Regions from separate parts of the Bariatricus sp. TF06-38A genome, predicted to be linked through region 2. Evidence: predicted binding sites of a transcription regulator. Region 2 holds the regulator's gene; each other region holds the start of a gene.

The links. The regulator HrcA, encoded in region 2, represses chaperone genes, less so after heat shock. The targets are predictions, from matches to a motif close to TGTTAGCACTCNNNNNNNNNGAGTGCTAACA.
Region 1: PG418_RS13945 (Hsp20/alpha crystallin family protein) is a predicted target of HrcA. The motif match lies at 2,531-2,561, and genes of this name have one in related genera.
Region 3: PG418_RS09075 (Hsp20/alpha crystallin family protein) is a predicted target of HrcA. The motif match lies at 1,863-1,893, and genes of this name have one in related genera.

Annotation. Positions count from the first base shown of each region.
Region 1 covers NZ_JAQFCE010000020.1:51,412-55,730, forward strand. The annotation lists gene clpB (ATP-dependent chaperone ClpB) at 1-688, opposite strand, end outside; gene PG418_RS13940 (DnaJ C-terminal domain-containing protein) at 855-1,889, opposite strand; gene PG418_RS13945 (Hsp20/alpha crystallin family protein) at 1,956-2,426, opposite strand; gene PG418_RS13950 (cytidylate kinase-like family protein) at 3,119-3,706, opposite strand; gene PG418_RS13955 (MATE family efflux transporter) at 3,720-4,319, opposite strand, start outside.
Region 2 covers NZ_JAQFCE010000002.1:30,151-34,469, reverse strand. The annotation lists gene dnaK (molecular chaperone DnaK) at 1-792, opposite strand, end outside; gene grpE (nucleotide exchange factor GrpE) at 881-1,528, opposite strand; gene hrcA (heat-inducible transcriptional repressor HrcA) at 1,565-2,626, opposite strand; gene PG418_RS02330 (RrF2 family transcriptional regulator) at 3,516-3,962, opposite strand; gene cysK (cysteine synthase A) at 3,966-4,319, opposite strand, start outside.
Region 3 covers NZ_JAQFCE010000009.1:66,796-71,114, forward strand. The annotation lists gene PG418_RS09060 (PfkB family carbohydrate kinase) at 1-905, shown strand, start outside; gene PG418_RS09065 (VOC family protein) at 907-1,299, shown strand; gene PG418_RS09070 (hypothetical protein) at 1,316-1,477, shown strand; gene PG418_RS09075 (Hsp20/alpha crystallin family protein) at 2,048-2,473, shown strand; gene PG418_RS09080 (Hsp20/alpha crystallin family protein) at 2,579-3,040, shown strand; gene PG418_RS09085 (YeiH family protein) at 3,660-4,319, opposite strand, start outside.

The DNA of each region.
Region 1 (4,319 bases), on a different contig from region 2:
CTTCCGGTACATCACCACGCACGATACGCTGTGCCAGACCTTCTACTGCTGCTGTCTTACCAACACCAGGTTCACCGATCAGAACCGGGTTGTTCTTTGTCTTACGTGACAGGATACGGATCACATTCCGGATCTCTGCATCACGTCCGATGACCGGATCCAGCTTCTGCTCCCTGGCTTTTTCTACCAGATCTTCCCCGTATTTGTTCAAGGTATCATAAGTAGCTTCCGGATTATCACTGGTTACTCGCTGATTACCTCTTACCGAAGAAAGTACCTGAAGGAAGCTTTCCCTTGTGATTCCAAGTTCCTTCATCATACCTTTGATCTCACGGTTCGCATATTTCAGAAGTGCGAGGAACAGATGCTCAACCGATACATATTCATCACCCATCTGCTTTGCCTCATCCTCGCCATGGATCAGCACATTATTCAGATTCTGACCAATATACATCTGACCGCCCTGTACCTTCGGACGCTTCCGTAAAAGCTCTTCCACACGGTTCATCATCGTCTCTTTTGTAATGCCCATCTTCTCAATCAGCTTGAGAATCAGGCTGTCATCTATTGTAAGCAAAGAATACAGAAGATGTTCCTGTTCAATTTCCTGGTTGCCATAATCTGCTGCAATCTTTTCAAGGTTCTGTACTGCTGCCATAGAACTTTGTGTAAATTTATTGATATTCATAACATGAGTCCCTCCTTTGCCTTGCTATCTTTGTTCTACTCGAACTATAGCACTTGTTATTAGCACTGTCAATAGTCGAGTGCTAAATCTATATAAATTTTTACTTCCCTGTCAAATCATCGAACTCATTTTCTGAGTCCCATCTATATGAAACGCCCCGGATCCTTTATCTTCCTCCGGCAGCGGCTTTCTTATATTCCATCAGTTTCTGTCTTGCTTCTGGATTTAAATGTCTCGGAACCTGAATTTGTACCGTTACATACTGATCACCATGGACATTTGCATCCTTCATGGAAACGATTCCTTTTCCTCTTAAACGAATCTTGCTTCCTGACTGTGTTCCTTCTTTGATTTTGCACATCACATCACCATACAGGGTATGCACCCTTGCTTCTCCACCAAACACGGCAGTTGTATAAGGAATGCTGACCGTTGTATAAACATCCATACCTTTTCGTTCATATCCGGCTTTCGGCTGAACAGTTACTTTCAGAAGAAGATCTCCTGCACCGCCTTTTCCGGTTCCCGACATTCCTTTTCCACGAAGTCTTATGCTCTTTCCGCTGTCAATTCCTGCCGGAATATGCACCTCAAGTGTCTGTGCTTTTCCGCTCTGATCCTGCAAGGTAATTCTTTTATCACATCCAAATGCTGCCTCATCAAATGTAACAGACACACTGGCATTCAGATCCTGACCTTTCTGATCAAAGCCTGCTGACCCGTGGTTACCAAATCCTCCGAAGCCACCAAATCCGGATCCATCGTCATAGAAACTGCTTCTGTGAAAACCATGACCTCCGAAACCATCTGTGCTTTTACTGCTGCTTCCATGGAAGATATCTTTAAACATATCTCCGAAAATATCATCTGCATTTCCTGTAAAATGATACTCCTGATATCCTCCAGGACCACTTTTGAATCCCTGGAAACCATTTTCGAATCCACTGCCCTGATAGCTGCCTCCTGCAGACTGGTCAAATGCAGCGTGTCCGAACTGATCGTACATCTTCTTCTTTTCCGGATCACTCAGTACCGAATAAGCTTCTGTTACTTCTTTGAATTTCTTTTCTGCATCCGGATTTCCGGCATTGGTATCCGGATGATACTTCTTTGCCAGCTTCCGGTAAGCTTTTTTGATTGTCTTCTCATCTGCATTCTTTGCTACTCCGAGCACCTCGTAGTAATCCCGCTTTGCTGCCATGCTCTGTCACCTCCTGCCTGTAAAACACCCCGGAGATTGCTCTCCGGGGGAAATTTATCTTCTATATTAACCTTCAATTGTGATATATTTCTTCTCTTCTACCGCTGGTTTTGCTTCTTTTTTCGGAACAAAGAGTTTCAGAATACCATGTTTAAATTCTGCTTTGATATCTTCTTCTGTGATATCTTCACCAACATAGTAACTTCTCTGACATGCTCCTGCGTAACGTTCACGGCGGATATACCTGCCGGTTTCTTTCTCCTGTTCATCCTGATCAAGACCTTTCGCTGCACTGACTGTCAGATAACCATCTTTCAATTCTGCAGTAACTTCATCTTTCTTGAACCCTGGAAGATCAATCTCAAGTTCATATCCATCTTTCATTTCCTTGATATCTGTCTTCATCAGATTATTCGCATGATGTCCATAGAGCTTCTTTTCTGCTCTGTTCTCTGCTTTATCTGCATATCCGTAAAACGGAAATCCAAACCAATCATCATCAAATAAATTATTATTAAAAATACTAGGCATTAACATAAGTCCTGTCTCCTTTCAAACACTCATAATACGTTCGGAACACTTTCTGGCGAACCTTTCTTTTCGTTCCCCTTCCTTTGTTCTATCTGTACTATAGCACGCATTATTAGCACTGTCAATAGGTGAGTGCTAATTATTTTGTGAAGATTTTGTGAACGAACTTGCAAAGGCGTCTATTTTTGCTATTTTATAGGGCGACAGCCCGGCAACGAGGAAATTCTTTCCCGAGCTGTGCATGGCGTATCTCTCAGCTTCCCAGGGATTTTTCACTTGCTTTCGCACTCGATTTTCTTGATTTGACCACATTTTTACGACAAATCTTCGGAAAAATATATTCGTCTGATTTTCTTACTACACTTCTCCAGCAATATCATATTTTCTGACAAAATTTTGTACTTTGTTCCACTCTTTTCTAACTGTGCTTTATACTTTTCACACTCCTGTACAATCGCTTTTTTTGCATACTCTGTCGTTTCTCCATCATGATTTGAAAAAACAATGTCTAAGTGATACAAGCTGCTTTAATTCTTTTCATTGTAACTACATCTCTTTCAATTTAAAGATACGTCACATAGAAAAAGGGATCCTTCACTCAGTAAATTTGAATGAAATGATCCCTAATTTTCATGTAAATCGTACTTGGTTTTACAATACTAATTATACTTTATTTTTTGAAAAATGTAAGCAAATTTTTATTTTGCACACTCAATAATTATCGCTTCACATCTGTCATATCCAAGCTGTGAGCTGTTCAGACACAGCGTATAATTGCTCGTTTTTCCCCATTTCTGATCCGTATAAAAATTATAATTCGTCATACGCCTTTTATCTGTATCTGCCATCATTTTGACAGCTTCCTTTTCTTCTACATTATATAACCCCATAATTCGCTTTGTTTTTTCCGGCATATCCCCATAGATAAATACATTCAGCACATCGTCCCTATCCTTCAGAATATAGTCTGCATTTCTTCCGATAATCACACAAGATTCCTTATCAGCCAGTTCTAAGATAACCTTTCTCTGTGCCTCATACACCATGTCTTCTACTGATTTTCCTGTAATATCACGTCCGGCAAATGCATATGCAAATAATCCTTTTTTCGGAGATAATTCTGCATTTTTCTGAACATACTCCGGTGACAAACCGGACTTCTCTGCAATGTCATTAATAATATTTTTATCATAATAAGCAATCCCAAGTTTCTTCGCTACTTTTTCTCCGATGAAACGTCCACCGCTTCCAAATTCTCTACTGATTGTAATAATTCTTTTCGCCATCTCTGATTTCTCCTTAATTCAAAACATCTACTTTATTTTTTCTGATTCTCTTTAAAAATACATAACCTGCAAAACATGAAACTATTTCAGTAATCGGAAATGACCACCAGATTAATGAAATGCCCATCTGTCCATTTCTGACAAACATAGAAAAAATTCCGGCCAGCGGCAGTATAATAATGAGCTGTCTCAAAAGCGAAATAACAAGGGACTCTATACCACCATTCAGTGCCTGATAAATACCCTGATAAGCAATATTGATGCCTGCAAACAAAAAGCTGACTGAGATTATTCTCATTGCTTCAATAAAATATTCTCTTGACTGTCCCGCATTAAACAGCGTTGCAAATGCTCCGGGGAAAATCTCTGTGATTGTAATTCCCAGAATCATTAACACAATTGTATAGATCAGACCATATTTGATTCCATCCTGAATTCTCTTTTTACTTCTCATTCCATAAGCAAATGCAATGATCGGGGTGATCGCATCTCGCAGACCAAAAGCGAGAAACAGTACAAACTGCTGAACTTTATAAAATAATCCATAGGCTGTCTGTGCTGCTGGATTGAACTTCAGGATCAGATTCATCACATAAACCATAATGGACATCAA
Region 2 (4,319 bases):
CGGTCCTTCAGCTGTTGCTGTGATGAACGGAAGGTTGATGTTTGTTGTTGTTGCAGAAGAAAGTTCTTTCTTTGCTTTTTCAGCTGCTTCTTTCAGTCTCTGAAGTGCCATTCTGTCTGTTGACAGGTCTACGCCTTCTTTTGCCTTGAAATCTGCAAGCATATAATCTGTGATCTTCTGGTCGAAGTCATCTCCACCAAGTCTGTTGTTACCAGCTGTAGAAAGAACTTCGATAACGCCGTCACCGATCTCGATAACAGATACATCAAATGTACCACCGCCAAGGTCGTATACCATGATCTTCTGTTCTTTTTCATTGTCAAGTCCATATGCAAGAGCTGCTGCTGTAGGCTCGTTGATAATACGTTTTACATCAAGACCTGCAATCTTACCTGCATCTTTTGTAGCCTGACGCTGAGCATCGTTGAAGTAAGCCGGAACAGTGATAACTGCTTCCGTAACTTTTTCTCCAAGATATCCTTCTGCATCTGCTTTCAATTTCTGGAGGATCATAGCTGAAATTTCCTGTGGAGAATATTTCTTTCCATCGATGTCTACTTTATGATCTGTACCCATCTCACGCTTGATAGACGAGATTGTCTTTTCTGCATTTGTTACTGCCTGACGTTTTGCAGGTTCACCTACAAGACGTTCTCCTGTCTTTGTAAATGCTACTACAGATGGTGTAGTTCTTGCTCCTTCTGTATTTGCGATTACGACCGGCTGTCCACCTTCCATAACCGCTACACAACTGTTTGTTGTACCTAAGTCAATACCAATGATTTTGCCCATTATGAAGACCTCCTGTTAATATTATAAAAATTGTATTTTGCTTTGTTATTTATATAAAGTGTATCGTAAATGCGGTACACGGTATATCTTAGTTTGCTACCTTTACCATGCTGTGTCTTACGACTGAGTCACGGTACATATATCCTTTCTGGAATTCCTCGGCTACTACATTTTCACCAAGTTCTTCATCCTCCACATGCATCACTGCATTGTGGAAATTCGGATCGAATTCCTGACCAACTGCTTCGATCGGTTTTACTCCGATTCCTTCCAGTGTGCTCATCATTTGTTTATAGATCTTATCCATTCCATCTACGAACGGATCATCTTTCTTTTCTTCCGGTACGGACTGAAGTCCGCGTTCAAAGTTGTCTACAATCGGAAGAATTTTTTCTACAACATCTTTGGCTCCGATCTCATACATCGCTGACTTTTCTTTTTCAGTACGCTTTCTGTAATTATCGAACTCAGCCATGTGTCTCGTAAGTTTGTCTGTCAGATCTGCGATCTGCTCATCCTTTTTATCTTTTTTATTCTTCTTTTCAAACAGCTTCTTTTTCTTTGGTTCTTCAGCATCTTCGGAATTCGTCTCTTTACCAACAGCTTCTTCCTCTGTTGCTTCGGTTTCTTCCGCGTCTTCCGGTTCCTGCCCTTTTGCCTCCTGCTCTTCGGCTTCTGCCTCCGCAGCTTTCTTTGCTTCTTCCACTGCTTCTTTTACCATTTCTTCATTACTCATCTTTTTATCCAATGGTTCTTCCACCTTTCTTACTTCTTATTCGAGCTTTTTCGGCTCATCCCTGTGGAATATGTCATCCAGCTCTGCCATCAGTGTCTTAAGCGTCTTCATGACATGTTCATAATCCATTCGCTTCGGTCCGATGATTCCGATGGTTCCCTGCATGCCCTCACCCAACTCATATGTTGCTGTGACTACGCTGCAGTCTTTCATGTTCTCCACATTCGATTCATCTCCGATGTATACCTGGATGTCTCTGTCTTCACCGCCGTTTGCCATTGACTTTGTTACCAGAGCGGCAAGCTGCTGCTTTTCTTCAAAAGCACTGATGATCTCCTGTGCGCTCTGCTTATCACTAAGCTCCGGATACTTGAAAATATTCGTCGCGCCACTGGTGTAAATCTCCATGTCGTCATCCAGCTGGATCACATTCGCTACTGCATCCAGGACACTGCTCATCACACCACTGTGGATCCCTGCCTGTTCTTTCAGTCTTGCGATCACTCCCAGATTGATCTGCTCTAGTGAAGTTCCGTTCAGCGAAGTATTCAGAAGCATATTCAGCTTCAATAGTGCTTCATTGCTGAGCGGCTCATCCAGTGTCACGATCTGGTTCTTTACAATGTTGCCTTCCATCACAATCACAACGATCAGCTGATGGTCATCAACCTGCGAAAGCTGGATAAATTTTAATTTGTTCCCGTTGTAAGTCGGAGTCGAAATCATCGTCGCATAATTCGTGTTGTTCGCAAGAACCTTTGCAACCTGCTTCAGAAGTTCTTCCATCTTGTCAGCCTTCTCAAGCATCTGACCTTTGATTTCGGTAATCTCCTGTTCTTTCTGGCTCATCAGCATATCCACATACCATCTGTAACCTTTATCCGACGGAATCCTTCCTGCTGATGTGTGAGGCTGCATGATATAACCAAGCTCTTCGAGATCTGCCATCTCATTCCGGATCGTTGCCGAACTTAAATTCAGATCCGTATACTTGGAAATCGTTCTGGATCCCACAGGCTCTCCGGTCTCAAGATAGTTCTTAATGATTGCATGTAAGATCTTCGTCTTCCGCTCATTAAGTTCCTGTATGGCTTCCATATGCTACCTCCTTTTTGTTATTAGCACTCGTTATGTCTGAGTGCTAACATTTTCTACGCTTATAAATGTACCACTTACTATTCACTTTGTCAACAGGGTTTATGATTTTTTTATTTTTAGTCCGGTTCCACCCGGATATGCTGTCGGATTCCAATTCAATCGGCAAACCATTCCGATGAGCCTCTGAAAGCGAACATTATGTCAGCAAAGGCTTCCATAATGTTCTGAGTCTCATCTCCATTGCCTCAAATGAATTGGAATCCGACAGCATATCCGGGTGGAACCTCACTCAAGCCTATAATAATCGACTTGATTTGGGCGCTTACAGGACATACTATAAAGGATTTACTTGCTTTTTTAACAATACTGTATTGCGTGGGGCGGGACTTAATGGCTGCGCCATTTTCGTCCGCAAATATTGGGATCGGACTGTTTGAAGATGATGTATTTTCTACTTCCTGGGATTAGGCTGTTTTGAGATGATGCATTTTCTACTTTCTGGGAGCTCCACACTTCCACTTAAACAACAACTGGCTGGAGCAACCGGTTTTTTCCGCACATCATCAAACTGGGGCGTCCCGTCTGTATGTTTTCTGTCTTCCAGGAAGAGGGTGGGGAGTTTGGGAGGAAAGGGGGCGGGGCGACCAGGCAGAAAAGAAGGGATTCCAATTCATTTGAGGCAATGTAGATGAGACTTAAATCATTGTGGAAGCCATTGCTGACACAATGATTGTTTTCGGAGGCTCATCGGAATGATTTGCCGATTGAATCGGAATCCCTTCTTTTCTGCCTGAATCGCCTGCTCCCTTCCTCCCAAACTCCCCACTCGACCGTCAAACCAAAAAATACACACCTCAGCCTCCCGGTCTGATGGTGTGCATTTCTTCTATTATATATAGTACATGTCTTGACTGTATTCACTGTATTCCTGATATTTTTGTTCGAGGTCAGAGAGAAACAGATTCTCAAGGATATCCTGTAGTCCTCTGTTCAGACGTTCGATAACTTCACTCTGTACAGCCTGAGCCGCAGCTCTTCCGTTCTCGGCGCCTTCTACCTCCTCTTCTTCGATGAGATAATCACCTTCCAGCGCACGTAATATTTCCGCAACCGAAATCTTTGTGGCAGGCTTCGCCAACAGGTATCCCCCCTGCGGTCCTTTCACACTTTTGATGATTCCGGCTTTTCTGAGTGCCGCAAATACCTGTTCCAGATACTGCGGTGAAATACTGTTACGCTCTGCAATTGCTGCAAGTGCAACATGGGATTCTTTCGAGTATACGGACAGGTCGATCAGTGCCCGAAGTCCGTATCTGCTTTTCTTTGAAAAATTCATATTCTACTCCGTGAAGAGCGGTGTGGAGTAATATCTGTCTCCGGTATCCGGAAGCAGTGCCACAATCGTCTTTCCTTTGTTTTCCGGACGTTTTGCAAGTTCGATCGCTCCATAAAGTGCGGCTCCCGAAGAAATTCCTACCAGGATTCCCTCTTTCTTTGCAAGCAGCTTTCCTGTTGCAAAAGCGTCATCATTTTCTACAGTAAATATTTCATCATATACAGTTGTGTTGAGTACGTCCGGTACAAATCCTGCTCCGATTCCCTGAATCTTGTGAGGACCACCTTTTCCTGTAGAAAGTACCGGTGAGCTTGCAGGCTCCAATGCAACGATCTTCACATCCGGATTCTGGGATTT
Region 3 (4,319 bases), on a different contig from region 2:
AGGGAGTAAATGAAGACGGGCAGACACTATTTGCCCAGAATCCGGGTGGCGCTCCTGCAAATGTTGCAGTTGCGGTGGCAAAACTTGGTGGACATACCGCTTTTATCGGGAAGGCAGGAAAGGATATGCATGGAGAGTTTTTGAAATCTGTGCTGGAAAAAGAAAACGTGGAAACGGAAGGAATGCTTCTGGATGAAAAATATTTTACGACTCTTGCGTTTGTAAATATTGATGAGAATGGAGAGAGAACATTTTCTTTTGCAAGAAAACCGGGAGCAGATACCAGAATGGAAAAAGAAGAAATCGATGTTGATATTCTGGATAAGACACATATTTTCCATGTCGGTTCTCTGTCACTTACGGAACAGCCGGCAAGAGATACCACACATTATGCGATCCAGCGCGCAAAAGAAAAAGGAAGTATTATCTCGTATGATCCGAATTACAGAGCCTCTTTATGGAAGAATGAGGAGACTGCAAAGAAACAGATGAGAAGTCTGGTTCCTTACGTGGATATCATGAAAATTTCAGATGAAGAAACGAAGCTTCTGACAGACAAAGAAAGTCCGGAAGAAGCGACAGAAATTTTATTCCGGAAGGGTGTCAAGATCGTTGCAGTCACGCTGGGAAGCGATGGAGCATATCTGTACTGCAAAGAAGGCGGTGTACATATTCCGGGATTTGTGAGCAAAGCGGTGGACACCAATGGGGCAGGAGATTCCTTCTGGGGAGGATTTTTATACTGTATCAGCAAAGCCGGAAAGAGACCGGAAGCATTTACCATGGATGAACTGAAAGAGTATGTACGGTTTGGCAACGCGGTGGCAAGCCTTTGTGTAGAGAGGAAGGGCGCGATCCCTGCAATGCCGGAACTTGCACAGGTTGAAGAAAGGATGGGACGTTAAGATGGATCTGAAAACATATACAACAGGGATTCAGCATATCGGGATTCCGACAAATGATATTGAAAAAACAATTGCTTTTTATCAGAAACTGGGATTTGAGATTGCACTTCAGACGGTGAATGAAGAAGCAGACGAAAAGGTTGCATTTCTGGAACTGGAAACGCTTGTGATCGAGACTTATGAAAATAAGGCTGCAAAGATGGAGAGCGGAGCAATTGATCATGTAGCGATCAATGTGAAAGATATCGAAGAAGTGTATCGGTATATTGAAGCTGAAAAAATGAACACAACGAAGGATACCATTCATTTCCTTCCGTTCTGGGATAACGGCGTGCGGTTCTTTACGATTGAAGGACCGAATAAGGAGAAGGTAGAGTTCAGTCAGTATTTATAAAATTGTAGATTTTTCGATGGCTTATTATGAGCGGATGGATGAAGCAGTGAGATATGGACCGGTTTGCAGAAGAGATATCCGTCTTTATAGTGAACAGGAACAACAAATTTATAAATATGTATTGGAAAATGGCTTTATTACTACTGCTGAAACAGTAGAGATTTTAAGACAGATGTAAAACATCGTAGAGCCAGAGCTGTTTTGCTGAATATGGTTAAGGACGGCTATTTGAGAAAAGAGGGTGCGGCACGAAGCACTATTTATATAAAAAATACAGAAGAGAGATAATGCAGCATGGATACAGAAAAAGTAATTACTGTAAACGGATCATCCGCAGATTTGTCGTAAAATGTGGTCAAATCAAGAAACCTCCGTGCGAAAGCAAGTGAAAAATCCCTGTGAAGCTGAGAGATACGCCATGCACAGCTCGGGAAAGAATTCCCTCGCTGCCGGGCTGTCGCCCTATAAAATAGCAAAAATGGACGCCTTTGCAAGTAAACTTGCAGGGCGTTTATTTTCACCATTTTGCATGGCTCGTAGCGTTCACAAAATTTTCACAAAAGAATTAGCACTCACCTCTTGACAGTGCTAATAATAAGTGTTATATTACAGCTAGAACAAAGGAAGGGGAACAAAAAGAGATGATAAAGATTCCACCGACCGGTGTTTGAGATGACAACAACACTTCAGAGTAAATCCGAATGTGCTAAATAAATTAATAAATGTCTTTTGAAAGGAGATATGACTTATGTTAATGCCTAGTATTTTTGGAGAGAACTTATTGGATGATTTCTTTGGAGAACCATTTGGAGGATATGATTACAGTGAATCCGGACTTATGACAACGGATGTAAAAGATACCGATAAAGGCTATGAAGTAACGATGAACATGCCTGGAGTTAAAAAAGAAGATGTAAAAGCAGAACTGAAAGATGGTTATCTGACAGTCAGTGCTGAGACGAACACGAAGAAAGATGAAAAAGCTGAAGATGGTAAGTACATCCGCCGTGAACGTTACAGTGGATCCTGCAGCAGGAGCTTTTATGTAGGCGACGGTGTCAAACAGGAAGACATCAAAGCCAAATTTGAAGACGGTACATTGAAACTGTTCGTACCGAAAGAAGCAGCAAAACCTGCTGTAGAACAGAAGAAATACATTTCCATTGAGGGATAATCAGAATGCGGATTGTAAGCGTCCGGTTACAAGGCTGCCAGATGAGGCAGCCGCTTAAAAAGAAAGTTAGCTAAATTCAGATAGATTTATAAGGAGGAACGACTTATGTTAATGCCTAGTATTTTTAATGATAACTTATTTGATGATTTCTTTGATTTTCCATTTTATGATGATAAAGCAGATCGTAAGATCCAGAGAAAACTGTATGGACATCATGCAGGCAATCTGATGAAGACAGATATCAAAGAGAAAAAAGATGGATACGAACTGGAGATTGATCTTCCGGGATTCAAGAAAGATGAAGTTACAGCAGAACTGAATGACGGATATCTGACAGTCAGCGCTGCCAAAGGACTGGATCAGGATGAGCAGGAGAAAGAAACTGGTAAGTATATCCGTCGTGAACGTTACGCAGGAGCCTGCCAGAGAAGTTATTATGTAGGTGAAGATATCACGGAAGAAGATATCAAGGCTGAGTTTAAGCATGGTATCCTGAAACTCTTTGTCCCGAAGAAAGAAGTAAAACCGGCAGTAGAAGAGAAGAAATATATCAGTATCGAAGGATAATGACAACACGTTAAAAACTTTCAAATACACCATATGATGAGGGCAGCATACAGGAGCAAAATCCTGTATGCTGCCCTTTTTGCCATCTATATAAATGGAAATTTGAGAAAGTCTGGATAGTATAATGAAGTTAGGATTTGATCTGTATTTTGAGATGTGGAAAAAGGGAGAAATATCTATCAGAAAAGCTGTATAGTAGTGGTGAATCGAAAAATAAAATCTGAGAGAGTTTTCGAATGTGGGAATCGGAGAATTACAGATAATGAAAAATCAACCATGGGAAAGGGAATGTTTAGTGTTATGGCATGGATATTCCCTTTTCTGGACATTCTAATGTGCAAGTAATGCAGTCGGCAGAAAAAATATAGAAGTATAGAGAGCAGTTGTTTGAATATCTGGAATACTATAAACAGGACAGGGGATATTTGTTAAGTTTCAATTTTAATAAAAATAAGAAGCGCGGAATCCAGAACTTGGAGTATCAAGGGAAAAGGATTTTGGAAGTAATTGTATAAGATATAAGGATAATAAGAGGAACAGCTTGCTGGAATCGGCAAGATGTATTATAGAAAAAGCCCTGCTTTATGCAAGGCTTTTGAAGTATGAGAAAGATTTTCATTTACCAGATTCCAAGCACATGTTGCATGGAAAGACTGGCGATCGTGATACCGATCCAACAGCAGAAACCAAGAGCGAGTGGTTTGCCGCCGGTTTTGATCAGCTTGATGATATTCGTATTCAGACCGACTGCACTCATGGCGAGGACGATGAAGAACTTGCTGAGTGTCTTCAGCGGAGTAAATACATCTGCGGATACGCCGGCTGAAGTTGCGATCGTTGTGATCACGGAAGCGAGAACAAAGTAGAGGATGAACATCGGGAAAATCTTTTTAAATTCCACTTTCTTTCCTTCGGCTTTGGAGCTGCGTGTCCGGATAAATGCGAGAACCAGTGTGATCGGGATGATCGCGAGCGTTCTGGTAAGTTTGACCGTAACTGCCTTATCCAGTGTGGCAGAACCGAGGGCGTAGAGCGAATCCCAGGTGGAAGCTGCTGCAGTTACGGAAGAGGTATCGTTGATCGCAGTTCCGGCAAAGATACCGAAGGCTTCCCCGCTTTTGGTTGAAAATCCAAGCAGTGCACCAAGTGACGGGAAGAACAGTGCGGCGAGCATGTTGAAAAAGAAGATAACAGAGATTGCCTGTGCAACTTCTTCATCATCCGCATCAATGACCGGTGCTGTTGCGGCAATTGCAGAGCCTCCGCAGATGGAAGATCC